DNA from 2 places in the Rossellomorea yichunensis genome. Region 2 is predicted to be linked to the other one. Evidence: riboswitches for the same ligand, from Rfam matches in the RefSeq annotation. Region 2 holds a riboswitch; the other holds the start of a gene.
What was found. Region 2 has a riboswitch for cyclic di-AMP ahead of RSX31_RS08730 (hypothetical protein). Riboswitches for the same ligand answer to the same signal wherever they lie in the genome.

Region 1: it holds a riboswitch for cyclic di-AMP, as region 2 does, so the genes downstream of both, RSX31_RS15580 (potassium channel family protein) here and RSX31_RS08730 (hypothetical protein) in region 2, are expected to answer to the same signal.

Annotation. Positions count from the first base shown of each region.
Region 1 is NZ_JAVYAD010000005.1:334,393-340,908, reverse strand. Features, by position in the region: gene RSX31_RS15590 (polysaccharide deacetylase family protein) at 1-301, shown strand, start outside; gene RSX31_RS15585 (DUF1206 domain-containing protein) at 354-1,199, opposite strand; cyclic di-AMP (ydaO/yuaA leader) riboswitch at 1,401-1,539, shown strand; gene RSX31_RS15580 (potassium channel family protein) at 1,780-2,436, shown strand; gene RSX31_RS15575 (TrkH family potassium uptake protein) at 2,440-3,762, shown strand; gene serC (3-phosphoserine/phosphohydroxythreonine transaminase) at 4,517-5,596, shown strand; gene RSX31_RS15565 (phosphoglycerate dehydrogenase) at 5,599-6,516, shown strand, end outside.
Region 2 is NZ_JAVYAD010000003.1:175,598-182,113, reverse strand. Features, by position in the region: partial or broken gene kdpB (potassium-transporting ATPase subunit KdpB) at 1-1,081, opposite strand, end outside; gene kdpA (potassium-transporting ATPase subunit KdpA) at 1,214-2,884, opposite strand; gene RSX31_RS23330 (potassium-transporting ATPase subunit F) at 2,907-2,981, opposite strand; gene RSX31_RS08730 (hypothetical protein) at 3,107-3,571, opposite strand; cyclic di-AMP (ydaO/yuaA leader) riboswitch at 3,936-4,078, opposite strand; gene RSX31_RS08725 (DUF2294 domain-containing protein) at 4,319-4,687, shown strand; gene RSX31_RS08720 (DUF4030 domain-containing protein) at 4,913-5,959, opposite strand; gene RSX31_RS08715 (RNA polymerase sigma factor) at 5,946-6,461, opposite strand.

The sequences.
Region 1 (6,516 bases), on a different contig from region 2:
CGTTCCTTATGGGTCCGTACCCAATATGAAGCCGGAATATTTGAAAGCAGTAAAGAGAGAAGGATTTAGTTTATGGGATTGGAATGTAGATAGTGAAGATTGGAAATATCATAGTGGGGAGTATGTTCAGAATGTCATGGATCAGTTAGCTTCTTATTCATTTGAAAACCAGCCAAAAGTCATTCTTATTCATGAAAAACCTACGACACTCGCTTATTTAGATTCTTTACTTAAGAAGTTGACTGATCAAGGATATAATATGAAGGCTTTAACAGAAGAAATGAATCCAGTTACATTTTAACAATGTTGCCAGAAGAAAAAAGGAGCTGCCCTTTGGCTGCTCCTTTTCATTCTTAATAAATGCTCATATGACGGTTTTTACCTGTTAAAATTTGAAACACGCCATAAAGGATCAATCCTGCGGCTACAATTCCCAGCAGCCATTGTCCATAAGGTTGTTGAGCTATCTTGGAAAGTGCACCATCCAATCCTTGTGTTTTATCCGGATCGGCTGTGATCGCCGTTTGAATAAAGAAATAACCGATCAGTAAAAAGACGGTGCCTCGGGAATATAACCCGAGCTTTCCGGTTTTTCTTCCCAATTCCCATTCTTTCTCGGACATTTCATGCCGTTTAAATTTGTTCGTGTATTTTTCTGTATAAGCATTATGAATTTCATAGAGTGCATATCCAATAATGATAAGTCCGACAATTCCTACAACCCATTGACCAAAGGGCTGAGATAATAACTTAGCAGATAAGGTTTGTTTCGATCCCGAACCGGAGCTTTTGGCATGCATCGCAATGGCGAAAGCATTATAAGTCAAAGAACCGTAAGCAATCCCGGTGATCAGATTAGCGAGTCTTCTAAACATTGATTTCCCGTCATTTCTCACATGTTCCGGATCTTTTACCACTTGAATGAGGTGCCAAAGAACAATTCCGATCAGGCCGAGACCTAATATCCATAGAAGGACTTCCCCAAAAGGTTTGCTCGCCACTGCTGCAAAGGCACCACTCGAGTCTGAAGTGCTTCCTCCTATCCCGAGTGAGGCCATAACGGCCAATGTGCCAATCAGTATATAAACAATCCCTCTTGAAATGAATCCAATCCGTGCAAACCCTCTAATCCAAGGTTTTATATCATTTGATGAAACAGATGAACTTCTTGATGTTGTAATGGATGAAACTCCGGCCATATACACTTCTTCCCTTCTGGTTCTATTTTCGTAATACTTATGTATGCTATTCCCCTGATACAGAAAAGAGAAACCTTTTTAACGAACAGTAAATGCTGGATGGATTGAGATAATTTTGCCTGTTTTTCATTTAAAAAATTTTTACATAAAACCTATTTACAACGAATTAGGAGAGGAGTAATATATCTATCATCAAATGAATATTCTTTATCGCTTAATTCATTTTTGAAGCGGGGGACCCGAGTATTTTAAAGGGGTGAATCCTTTCTTTTGAAAGGTAGGGCTACTTCCATAACCCGAATCCGTCAGCTAACCTCGTAAGCGTAATGGGAGAGGATGATACTTGTGATCGATTATGGATGACCACAGGCTTAGTTCCTGCTGGTCTTTTTGCGTTGTTTAGAAGTCCGGCTCAGGAGGCTGGAGGCGAGAAGTCATGAGTCAAACCTGCCATAAAGGCACAGGAAGCCCCGCCAGGTTCGCCTTATGTTATCGCTTCTTTTGAAGTCACTTGGGCTTTTGTTGTAATGAAGAAGTACTAGATGGTTAAGCTATTAAAAAGGTTTTGGAGGATTTCATCATGAAAAAGCAATTTGCGGTTATTGGATTAGGGAGATTTGGAGGGAATCTGGTTCAGGAATTGGCTGATCTGGATGTTGAAGTGTTAGCCATTGATATTCATCATGATGTCGTCCAGCATTATGTAGACATTGCCACGCATGCCGTGCAGGCGAATGCCATGGATGAATCTGTATTGAAATCCCTTGGACTCAGAAACTTTGATCACGTGATCGTGTCCTTTGGGGATAATATAGAAGCAAGTATTCTTACCACCTTACTTTTAAAAGAATTAGGGGTTAAAGAAGTATGGGTCAAAGCTTCGAACTCTTATCATCAGAAGGTATTGGACCGTATCGGGGCCGATAAAGTCATTCATCCTGAACGTGACATGGCGCGGAGAATTGCCCATCACATTACGTCAGAAAAGATCATTGATTATATCGAACTATCCAAAGAGCACAGTATAGTTGAAGTGCGTGCCTCTAAAAAGGTGGCGGGCAAAACGTTAATTGATCTGGATGTCCGGGCGAAATTCGGTTGTAATATCATTGCCATTCACCGCGGGGAGGAAGTCATTGTATCTCCTTCTGCCGATGAAGTCATAAAAATGGAAGATCTATTGATCGTCATTGGACATAACAGGGATATCAATCGATTTGAAAAAGAAGGTGTATAACCTATGAAACATAAGGTGATCCGGTTAAGCCCTCCTCAACTTCTCGTTGTGACATTTCTATTCTTCATCATAGTAGGAATGGGTTTGCTTAAGCTGCCGTTTGCCACCACAGAATCGATTACATGGCTTGATGCCTTGTTCACGACGACTTCCGCCATGACGGTTACAGGGCTTGCGGTCGTTGATACAGGAGATGCCTTCACCCTCTTTGGAGAAGTGGTCATTATGAGTCTGATCCAAATCGGGGGACTTGGCATCATGTCCTTTGCCGTCTTGATCTTTATGATGCTCGGTAAGAAAATCGGGTTTAAAGAACGGCTTCTTCTTCAACAGGCATTAAATCAGACGTCTGTAGGAGGGGTCATCAAGCTTGTAAAATATTTATTTATCTTTTCCTTCCTTGTTGAAGGATTTGCCGTCCTATTACTGGCGTCTGAATGGGTTCCTGAATTCGGTTGGAGAAGAGGGCTTTACGTCAGTATATTTCATTCGATTTCCGCATTTAATAATGCAGGATTCTCTCTGTGGTCCGATAGTTTAATGGGGTACGTGGGAAATCCCATCGTCAACATCACAATTTCGTTTCTGTTTATTGTAGGAGGGATCGGATTCACTGTTTTAGTGGACCTATGGAAATCGAAAACGATTCGCAAACTTTCCCTCCATACGAAAATCATGGTAGTAGGGACATTTGTCATCAATGTATTCGCTTTTATGATGATTTTCATCTTGGAGTATAATAACCCGAATACACTGGCTCAGTTACCATTCCTTGATAAACTATTCGCTTCCTATTTTCAAGCGGTCACCCCCCGTACGGCCGGTTTTAACTCGCTTGATTATGGCAGCATGGAACGCTCCACATTGCTGCTTACGATTCTTTTGATGTTCATCGGGGCCGGAAGTGCTTCAACAGGTGGAGGAATCAAGCTGACCACCTTTGTTGTGATTTCATTGAGTGTGTTTGCTTTCTTAAAGGAGAAAAGAGAAATTCGTATTTTTCGTCGTACGATCGATCAAAACTATATTTTTAAAGCTTTGGCTGTGTCGATGATCAGTGTCCTCCTTGTTTTTACGGCCCTGTTTTTCCTTGATATGACGGAAAAGAATGCTTCTTTCCTGGCTATTCTCTTTGAAGTGGTATCAGCTTTTGGAACGGTGGGGTTGTCCATGGGGATTACAGGATCCTTGACAGCGATAGGTAAATGGATCATTATCATCGTGATGTTTGTCGGGAAACTTGGCCCCCTCACACTGGCCTTCTCCCTATCCAGACCAGACAAAGAAAAGATCCGCTATCCAAAAGAAGATATTTTAACAGGTTAATGCTCAACCAACCGGCTCTCTTCATTTTGCCCTCTGCGGGTAAGTGGGGGAGCTGTTTTTTTATTTTTTTAGGCTCTTTTCGTAAAGCTTGTTGATAAATAAAATTGAATCTGCCAGGGCTCTGTCAATAAATGTTTGCTAGATGATAAGGGGAACCGCTCAGCTTGCAGATAGCGTTCGGGCGAGCCTTCTAAGCTTAGCAGAACGGGGTCTGGGCACGCCGGAAATCCGCAATAGTCTTCGCAGTTCCACTTACCATCTATAAAAAAATTCATGGCAAAGCTTAATATAGAATACGGCTACTACTCTCTTTAAATGAAGTTACTTACGGTGGGAGCATTGTTTAGTTCATTTGAAAGATAATTTAATGATCCCTCGATTCATGAGTAAACATAAAATTTTCTTTTACTCCTATATAGATATTTTATAAAAAAAACGCTCAATATTCCTATAATAGGAGCTTTTTGTATTGGCTATACATCATTAGGAGAAGCACAGAGTGGAGCGGAAAGGAACGGTCCATGTTTTCGCACTACCACTCATCCAAAACAAAAATTCACTTTTGGGAAGTTATGTAATGCCACAATGTTTATGAAATGAGCTTTTTTCAAAAACGACAAAGAATCAATCCATAACCACGCATGAGTCTAAAAACGGTTCTGTTAAGCGTTTTCATCATTGGTTTTTGATATTGACTAAACCATTGTGCGCGATTATACTGTTGAAAAATTCTGAACTTTAGGCGGTGCTGTTGTTGAAGCGTGTGTATAATTTTTCTGCTGGTCCTGCGGTGTTACCTGAGCCTGTTCTGAAAAAGGTTCAAGGCGAATTATTGAACTATCAGGAAACGGGTATGTCTGTGATGGAATTGAGTCATCGATCTGCTCCTTTCCAAAATATAATAGAAGAAGCTCAGAGTTTATTGCGTGAACTGCTCTCGATCCCGGATGATTACCATGTCGTATTTATGCAAGGAGGGGCATCCCTGCAGTTTTCCATGATTCCACTAAACTTACTGGGTTCAGATCAAGAAGCTGATTATGTCCTGACCGGCAGCTGGTCGAAGAAAGCTGTCAAAGAAGCGGAGAAGGTTGGGAATGCCCGAACTTTATCACCCCATGAGAAGTTTGAGATACCTGCTTATACACCAGAAGATTTTTCACCACAGTCAAGCTATGTACATATTACCTCCAACAATACTATTGAAGGAACGCGTTATCATAAGTGGCCTGAAACCGGAGGCATTCCACTTATAGCCGATATGTCATCTCATATCCTTTCTGAGAATATAGACGTTTCCTCCTTTGGGATGATCTATGCAGGTGCTCAGAAGAATCTGGGTCCTTCGGGTGTAACGGTGGCGATCATTCATGACAGCCTGGTCGGTCAAGCATCTAATACATGTCCAACGATGCTGAATTACGAAACATATGTAAAGCATGATTCACTCTTTAACACGCCCCCGACCTTCTCTATTTATGTTTTAAAACTTGTACTGGAGTGGGTGAAAGAAAATGGAGGAGTCGAAGGGATGCAGGCTGATAATGAGAGGAAGGCAGGTCTTTTATACACCTGTATAGATGAATCATCTTTATTCCATAACCCTGTCCCGGAAAAAAATCGTTCCTTAATGAACATCCCTTTTTCAACACGTGATGAGGAGCTGGATGCCAGGTTTCTAAAAGAAGCCAAGGCAGAAGGGTTTGAATTTTTAAAAGGACATCGTTCCGTGGGCGGAATGCGAGCAAGTTTATATAATGCCATGCCGCTTGAAGGTGTGGAAGCACTGATCGGTTTCATGAAAAAATTTGAGTCTGAGCAAGGGGGAGTATGAAAATGATTTCAATCAATACGTACAATGCCATAAGTCAAAGCGGACTTTCACTGATCGAGGATGACCTGAACTACCATCTGAATGGGAATGGGGATCCCGATGGAATCCTGGTCAGATCAAAGAACTTGCATGATTACTCTTTTCCGGCTTCAGTCAAAGCCATTGCCCGGGCAGGAGCAGGAGTCAATAATATCCCGATTGATTACTGTACGGAAAAAGGAATTGTTGTCTTTAATACTCCCGGTGCCAATGCAAACGCCGTGAAAGAGCTCGTACTGGCTAATTTGATCGCTTCTTCACGTAACTTATATTCTGCTGTCGGCTGGACAAACACTTTAAGAGAAACAGAGGAAGATGTACCAAGTGTCGTAGAAGCAAAGAAAAAAGAATTCGTAGGAAGTGAAATTAAAGGGAAGAAGCTTGGTGTCGTAGGCTTGGGAGCGATTGGCGTCCTTGTCGCAAATGATGCCCTGTCCCTTGGGATGGATGTGGTCGCCTATGATCCATTTATATCAGTGGACGCAGCGTGGCGTTTATCCCAGGATGTGAAGCGCGCTCATCATATTGAAGAGGTATGGGCAGAGTGTGATTTTGTGACGTTACACATTCCACTAACAGACAAAACGGCAAGCTTTGTGAGTGAAGAAGGCTTCACGAAGATGAAAAAGGGTATGACGATCTTGAACTTTTCAAGAGGTGAGCTTGTGGAAGAAGATGCTCTGGAAAAGGCCCTTGAAGCAGGAATTGTCCGTAAATATGTGACGGATTTCCCTAATAAAAAGGTATTGAACATGAAAAACGTCGTCCCTGTTCCTCACCTGGGCGCATCTACCGTAGAATCGGAGGAAAACTGTGCCATCATGGCGACAAAGCAGCTGAAAACATATCTTGAAACGGGTAATATTAAGCATGCTGTGAAC
Region 2 (6,516 bases):
CGTCTACTGCAACAGAAGCATCGAACTTGCTTCCTTTCTCTTTCAGCAGTTCGATGATGGAACGTCCTTCTGGTGTTTCATCTTGTAACGAACTGATTCCCGTCCAGTAGAAGAGCTCTTCTTTTGATGCATCCCCAACCGGTATAAATTCACTCGCCATACGGTTACCGAATGTGATGGTACCGGTCTTATCCAGAATGATGGTGTTGATATCCCCCGCGGCTTCCACTGCCTTCCCTGACATGGCGAGTACATTGAACTGAGTCACACGGTCCATGCCCGCAATCCCGATTGCTGACAACAGTCCCCCGATGGTTGTCGGAATCAAACAGACAAGCAGCGAAATCAACACAGGAATCTCCAGGGAGAACCCCAAATAGTCCGTAAAGAATGGAAGAGTGACGACAACAATCATGAAAATCAGGGTCAAGCTTGTCAAAACCGTATTCAAGGCTATTTCGTTCGGGGTCTTTTGACGCTCTGCCCCTTCCACCAATGAAATCATACGGTCTAAGAACGACTCACCCGGATTGCTGGTGATTCGGACTTTAATCTGGTCACTGACGACTCTTGTTCCACCGGTGACGGAATTGAAATCGCCGCCGGCTTCCTTGATAACAGGAGCAGATTCCCCCGTGATGGCGGACTCATCCACCGAGGCAAGCCCTTCAATGACTTCACCGTCACCGGGAATCATTTCACCTTGGTAGACAACGACTACGTCCCCTTTTTTAAGAGAGGTAGAAGCCACGCTTTCTGTTTTCCCATTCCCTTTAAGAAGATTGGCCGACATTTCCTGTTTTGACTTTTTCAATGAATCGGCCTGTGCTTTCCCTCGCCCTTCTGCCAATGCTTCAGCAAAATTTGCAAACAGCACTGTAAATAAAAGAATCAGGCTGACTGTTATATTGAACCATGGTGCCACATCACTGTTGCCGAATGCATCAGGTACAAAACACAGGATCAATGTAATGATGAATCCAATCTCCACTACAAACATGATCGGGTTCTTCACCATGATTCTAGGGTCGAGCTTGATGAATGAATCTTTCAGGGCCTTCATGACCATTTCTTTATCCATCATGTTGTTTCCGTCCTTCTGTTCATTTTGATTGGAATGCTGAGGAGGAAGACCTTTTCGCTCTTTACCTGGAAACTCAGCAACCTTATGTGTCTCTTTCAGTAATGGATTTGCCATTTCTTCCACTCCCATCTACAATGTCAGATATTCTGCTACCGGGCCCAATACAAGTGTCGGGAAGAACGTTAGCGCTCCGACTATAAAGAACGTTCCAATAAGGATCACACCGAATAACGACGTATCCGTTCGGAAGGTTCCTATGGTCTCGGGTACCATTTTCTTGGATGCAAGCGACCCGGCAACAGCAAGCATCGTGACTAGTCCAAAGAATCTTCCAATATACATGACGATTCCTGTCGAGATGTTCCAGAATGGAGTGGCATCTCCAAGTCCTTCAAAGCCCGAACCATTATTGGCAGCGGATGACGTATACTCATAAACCACTTGGGAAATCCCATGAAAACCGTTGTTAGAAATGCCTTCCACCCCAAGAGGAGTGTAAAGGGCAAGAGCAGATGCCCCTAATATTAAGAGAGGATGCATGAGCATCGTAATGGCAATCAGCTTCATTTCTCTGCCTTCGATTTTTTTGCCTAAGAATTCCGGTGTCCGGCCAACCATCAATCCTGAAAGGAACACAGCGATCATGGCGTACATGACCACATTGATGAAGCCGGCCCCCACCCCTCCGAATACTGTGTTCAACAACATATTGGAAAGGGCAAGCATCCCTCCGATAGGGGTTAATGTATCATGCATCGTATTCACTGCACCTGTTTCCGTTGCTGTCGTGACCATGGCATAAAGGATCGATTGACCGGTACCGAACCGCACTTCCTTCCCTTCCATACTGCCTTGATCGGTCTGGATCCCCATGGCATTCAGTGCCGGGTTTCCTTGAGATTCATAGAATAGGGCCGTTGAAAGGAACACAACGAAAACCATAACCATCGATACAAACAGGACACGTCCTTGCTTTGGATTCCCGACCATCTTTCCATACGTAAAAGGCAGGGCGGATGGAAGCAGGAACATTAACAGAATCTGAATAAAGTTGCTGATGGCATTCGGATTCTCAAAGGGATGGGCGGAATTGACGCCGAAGAATCCTCCACCATTATTCCCAAGTTCTTTAATGGACAAGAACGTTCCGACAGGACCACGGGCGATTTCCTGGCTACCACCTTCAATCGTGTTCACTGTAACCGATGGCTCCAACGTTTGTGGGGTCCCTAACGCTATGAAAATAAAGCCAGTGACAAAGGCGATCGGCATGAGAACACGAGTAATGGCCCTGAATAAATCGACAAAGAAGTTACCGATTTCAGCACCTGTCAGCCCTCTTACAAAGGCGATGGCTACCGCCAAAGCCGTTCCCGGTGCGGCGAACATCATGAAGAGAATACCGATCATCTGTCCAAGGTAGGAAAGACCTGATTCCCCGCTGTAATGCTGAAGATTTGTATTGGTCATAAAACTGATCGCTGTATTAAAGGCAAGGGTGGGATCCATTCCAGGATTGCCACTGGGATTCAATGGCAGGACCCCTTGCATTCTGAAAACAAGATAAACAATGAAAATCATGAAACCGTTCGTGAAGACAAGCTCCAATGCGTATTGCTTCCAGGTTTGATTTACTTTTTTTATTCCACTGACCTTGAAAAGTAAATGTTCAAATGGACCAAAAATTTGGTCTAAAGGCGTATGATTATAGTCGAACGCCTTTGCCAAATAGACTCCGGCCGGCTTTGCAATCAGAATCATTGCCGCCAATGTAATGATGATGGATAGAATGGTCGTCATCACCTGTGATACCCCCAACTAATTAGAATTTTTCAGGATTGAATAATACATAAAATAAATAAAGTGTAATAACTGCCGTTACACCAAGTAAGAGCATCATGAGTCCTTACCTCCTCGATCCACCACAGTGGAGGACCAATTGGCAACCCCCGACATTAAAACCGGGAGAAGGAAGAAAAAACCGATCATTATGAAATCCAACATGTGTAAAACCTCCTGATATTATCTTAGAAAACACGAAACATTCCTGCTTTTTGTATACACGACATATCTTGCACCGATTGACTGATAAAGGCGCACTGGATAACCATGGACACCCGTGACCACTATGATTGGTGCGGACGTACTGTTTTGAATGATTTTCATCATCGATAACGTATCTGAAAAGTGACTTTCAAATACGATGACCTTATTGAAATGATTTCGATGATCGAGAAATTCTTCATATTGACCTAGCCCCATGACATCTTGAAACCCTCGCCCCTTCAGAACTTCGACAACTTGTGGAATGGATGAAACAAAACAGCAAGCATGGGATCTATCTAAGCAATCCTCTATTTCCTGCAGCATTTCCCAAGTGGGGATATAAACAAGCGTTGTACCCTTTTGCCGTTCTTGAATGAACACATTAATCCTCCTTCCAAATGCAGTCATCACACCTCTACCATTCCTTACTACAGAGATCATTGAGGCACACCCTAGAAAAAGACATGGACGGTCATCCAAAAGATCCCCTTACAGGAAGAAAGATCCACCTTCAGAAAACAAAAATAGACCAATGCTCACTTTTCCCCCAGTATGACAGGCAAGAGCAAAGATGAATCAGCATCCTGAAAGAATGCGATCCTCTGACATCTCTTGTTCATCTGAAGAAAAAGTACACATTGGTCTACTTAACGCCTAGCCGGCTGTTATAGCCTTCTATGCATTCTGTCTTCCATGTTCACTTCTTCAAAATAGGCATAATAAAAAGACCTACTTATTAGTCAAGCTGCCCCTTTTGCCATTATGAAAACAACAAAAAAAGCCCCCTGAAAAAGGTGGTCTTTATGACCTCCTTCGCTTTAGCCGACGAAGTTAGCTGACGGGTAGGATGGCGAAAGAGTTTTAATCTCATCCCTTCTACATACGTAGAATTAACCCCACTTGATTGGGTCCTCCGTTCTCGTTTCCGAGACTAGGCCGAAATATTGAGCTGTGCTTTACAAGGAATATATTACTCCCGGCTTATTGAATTTGTAAATTATTAAAAATCTCTAAATCTAGCTAAATAGGTTTATTTTTCTAACGAAAATCATCAAATACTCTAAATCTCTAACTGATTCGAATTATTTCAGCTATTTTATTCTATGAAAATTAATGATTGACAACTTTTAACACGTCTGAGTAAGATAATCCTTGAAATTGATCTGATAGTGGCAAGGGGGAGAAAACGTGAAAATCTCTAAACGACGATTAGAAGCTGAATTAAGCGAAGCCTTCATAAAAATGCAAAGAGAACTGATCGGCCGCGGTCCACAGGAAACCCGAACATACATCTTAGAGGACATGGTCATTGCAAGGTTCAAGGGCGTGTTAACGGTTGAAGAAAAACACCTTGTCGAGCACGATAAAGGTAGAGTCCTCGTGAAACAAATGCGTCAGGTATTGCGGGAAATGTACAGCCAAAACATCGAAGAGATAGTAGAACAGCATACAAAATGCAAAGTCCTGTCGAGCCATAGTGACATCAGTACGAAAATGGGAGAGCGTATGGAGGTATTCGTACTCGATAAGAATCTTGAAAAGCAGTTAGAAAATTAAACAACTGAATGTATATTTATAAGTAAATTCGAAAGTTTCTATTATCTCTTTATAAATATAGGAAGCCCTGAATCTATCGAGCCGCATCCTCAAAGATTCAGGGCATTAAAGATTGTTACCCTTACACCGGTGACTGAAGAAGCTAGGGAACTCCAACCCCTTACTGTTGAATCTAATTCCACTATCCCTACATGCCACCTTCGCTCAGAGGGTCTGACCTCAATTTCAGCTTGTGATTTCCACAAATGATTCTCCATTCTTTAATAAGAATTGAATGGTATACTCGTCATTACGAATTTGCTCTTTCGTTTCTGGTAAAGCTAAATATTCTTGTACTGCTTTTTCAATTTCTTCAATATGTTCTTGAGAAAGTGGTTCATCCAAATCCGTTTTTATCCATACATAAGAGTGTCCTTTCTTCACATTGTACGATAGTCCTGCCAATTGATAAGTCGATTTCCCTGCCATTGCGTCATATATATCAGATGAAATAAAGGACCAACGATTATCTTGCTGACGATGTTCTAAGTTGAAAGTATCCACCTCAATACCTTTCACATCTAAATTTTGTAATTCTATTTCTTTTTCAATATCTGCAATAATTTCCTTTGACTCTTCAATATGGTCGGGCATATCAATTGTGACGATTGTTGTAGCGTCAGTTCCCTTAATTCCCGCTAACTCATACTCTGCCTCTTCGGCATATCCATAGGATGCGAATACTTCCTTCACAATCTCCCGTACCTGGTCATAAAGTTTTTTAGAATCTTCGCCTCGCTCATTATTGGGAACTTCAGGTGCTTCGATAATCTTTAATTCGTACTCGTCATACCCATTTTCATATAGATAATTTGTGATCTTAGATTCAAGGTCTTCTTTTGCTTGCTTTAATGTAGATTCTTTCAAAACGAGTGAAATTTCAATGGTGAATGGAGATGGTGTTGTCCCTACGGAATTAACAGTGTATCCTTCCTTTTCGACTAATTTAAAGAGCTTAGATGTTAAATCAGGATTCTGTTGTCCATCTGACACATTAGGAGTGATAGAAATTGGTAACACTTTCTCTACAATACTTGCCATCGTCGTTGAGTAGAACGGAGATATGACAATAAAGAGCATACACGCTGCTGCAATCCAACCATATTTTTTAAAATGGCTCTTTTTATTTTTATATGTACTCTTCATTATTTTACTTCTAAGTTGTTCTTTCGATTTGTCTGCTATCTTAAATTGGTCTTCTAATTCTTTAAATTGATCATTAGAGTATTTCATCGATTATCCCTCCTTTACTCAATACCTTCTTCAATTCAACTAGCGCCCTTTTTAACGTCATTTTCACTTTACTTTCTGACCAGTTTAAAACAATAGCTGTTTCTGCTGTTGAAAATTCTTTTAACTTCCTTAAAATGATGACATGCCTATAAGAAGTTTTTAATTGTTGAATGGCTCTATATAATTGTTCAGATTCGAAATTCATTTCTACGATTTGTTCAGGTAGCGGCTTGCAGTCTTTCTCTTCCATTGTTAAGCCCAGATAGTGTTTTAACGGATTTTTCTTTCTAAAATAGTCCTTTGTTACATTATGAGCAATAGCAAATAGCCACGTTTTCACAGATGATTTCCCTTCAAATTGCTGTTGACGCCTATATGCTTTAAGAAAGGTCTCCTGTGTTAAATCCTCTGCTTGTTGATAGTCTCGTACCATTAAAAGTATGTAAGTCAGGATTGACTCTCCATATTGATTAAACCATTCATTTAATTCTTGTTGCTCCAAAACTGTTCCCCCTTTTCTTATACACTTAGACGCAAATGAAAATAAATCGGTCACG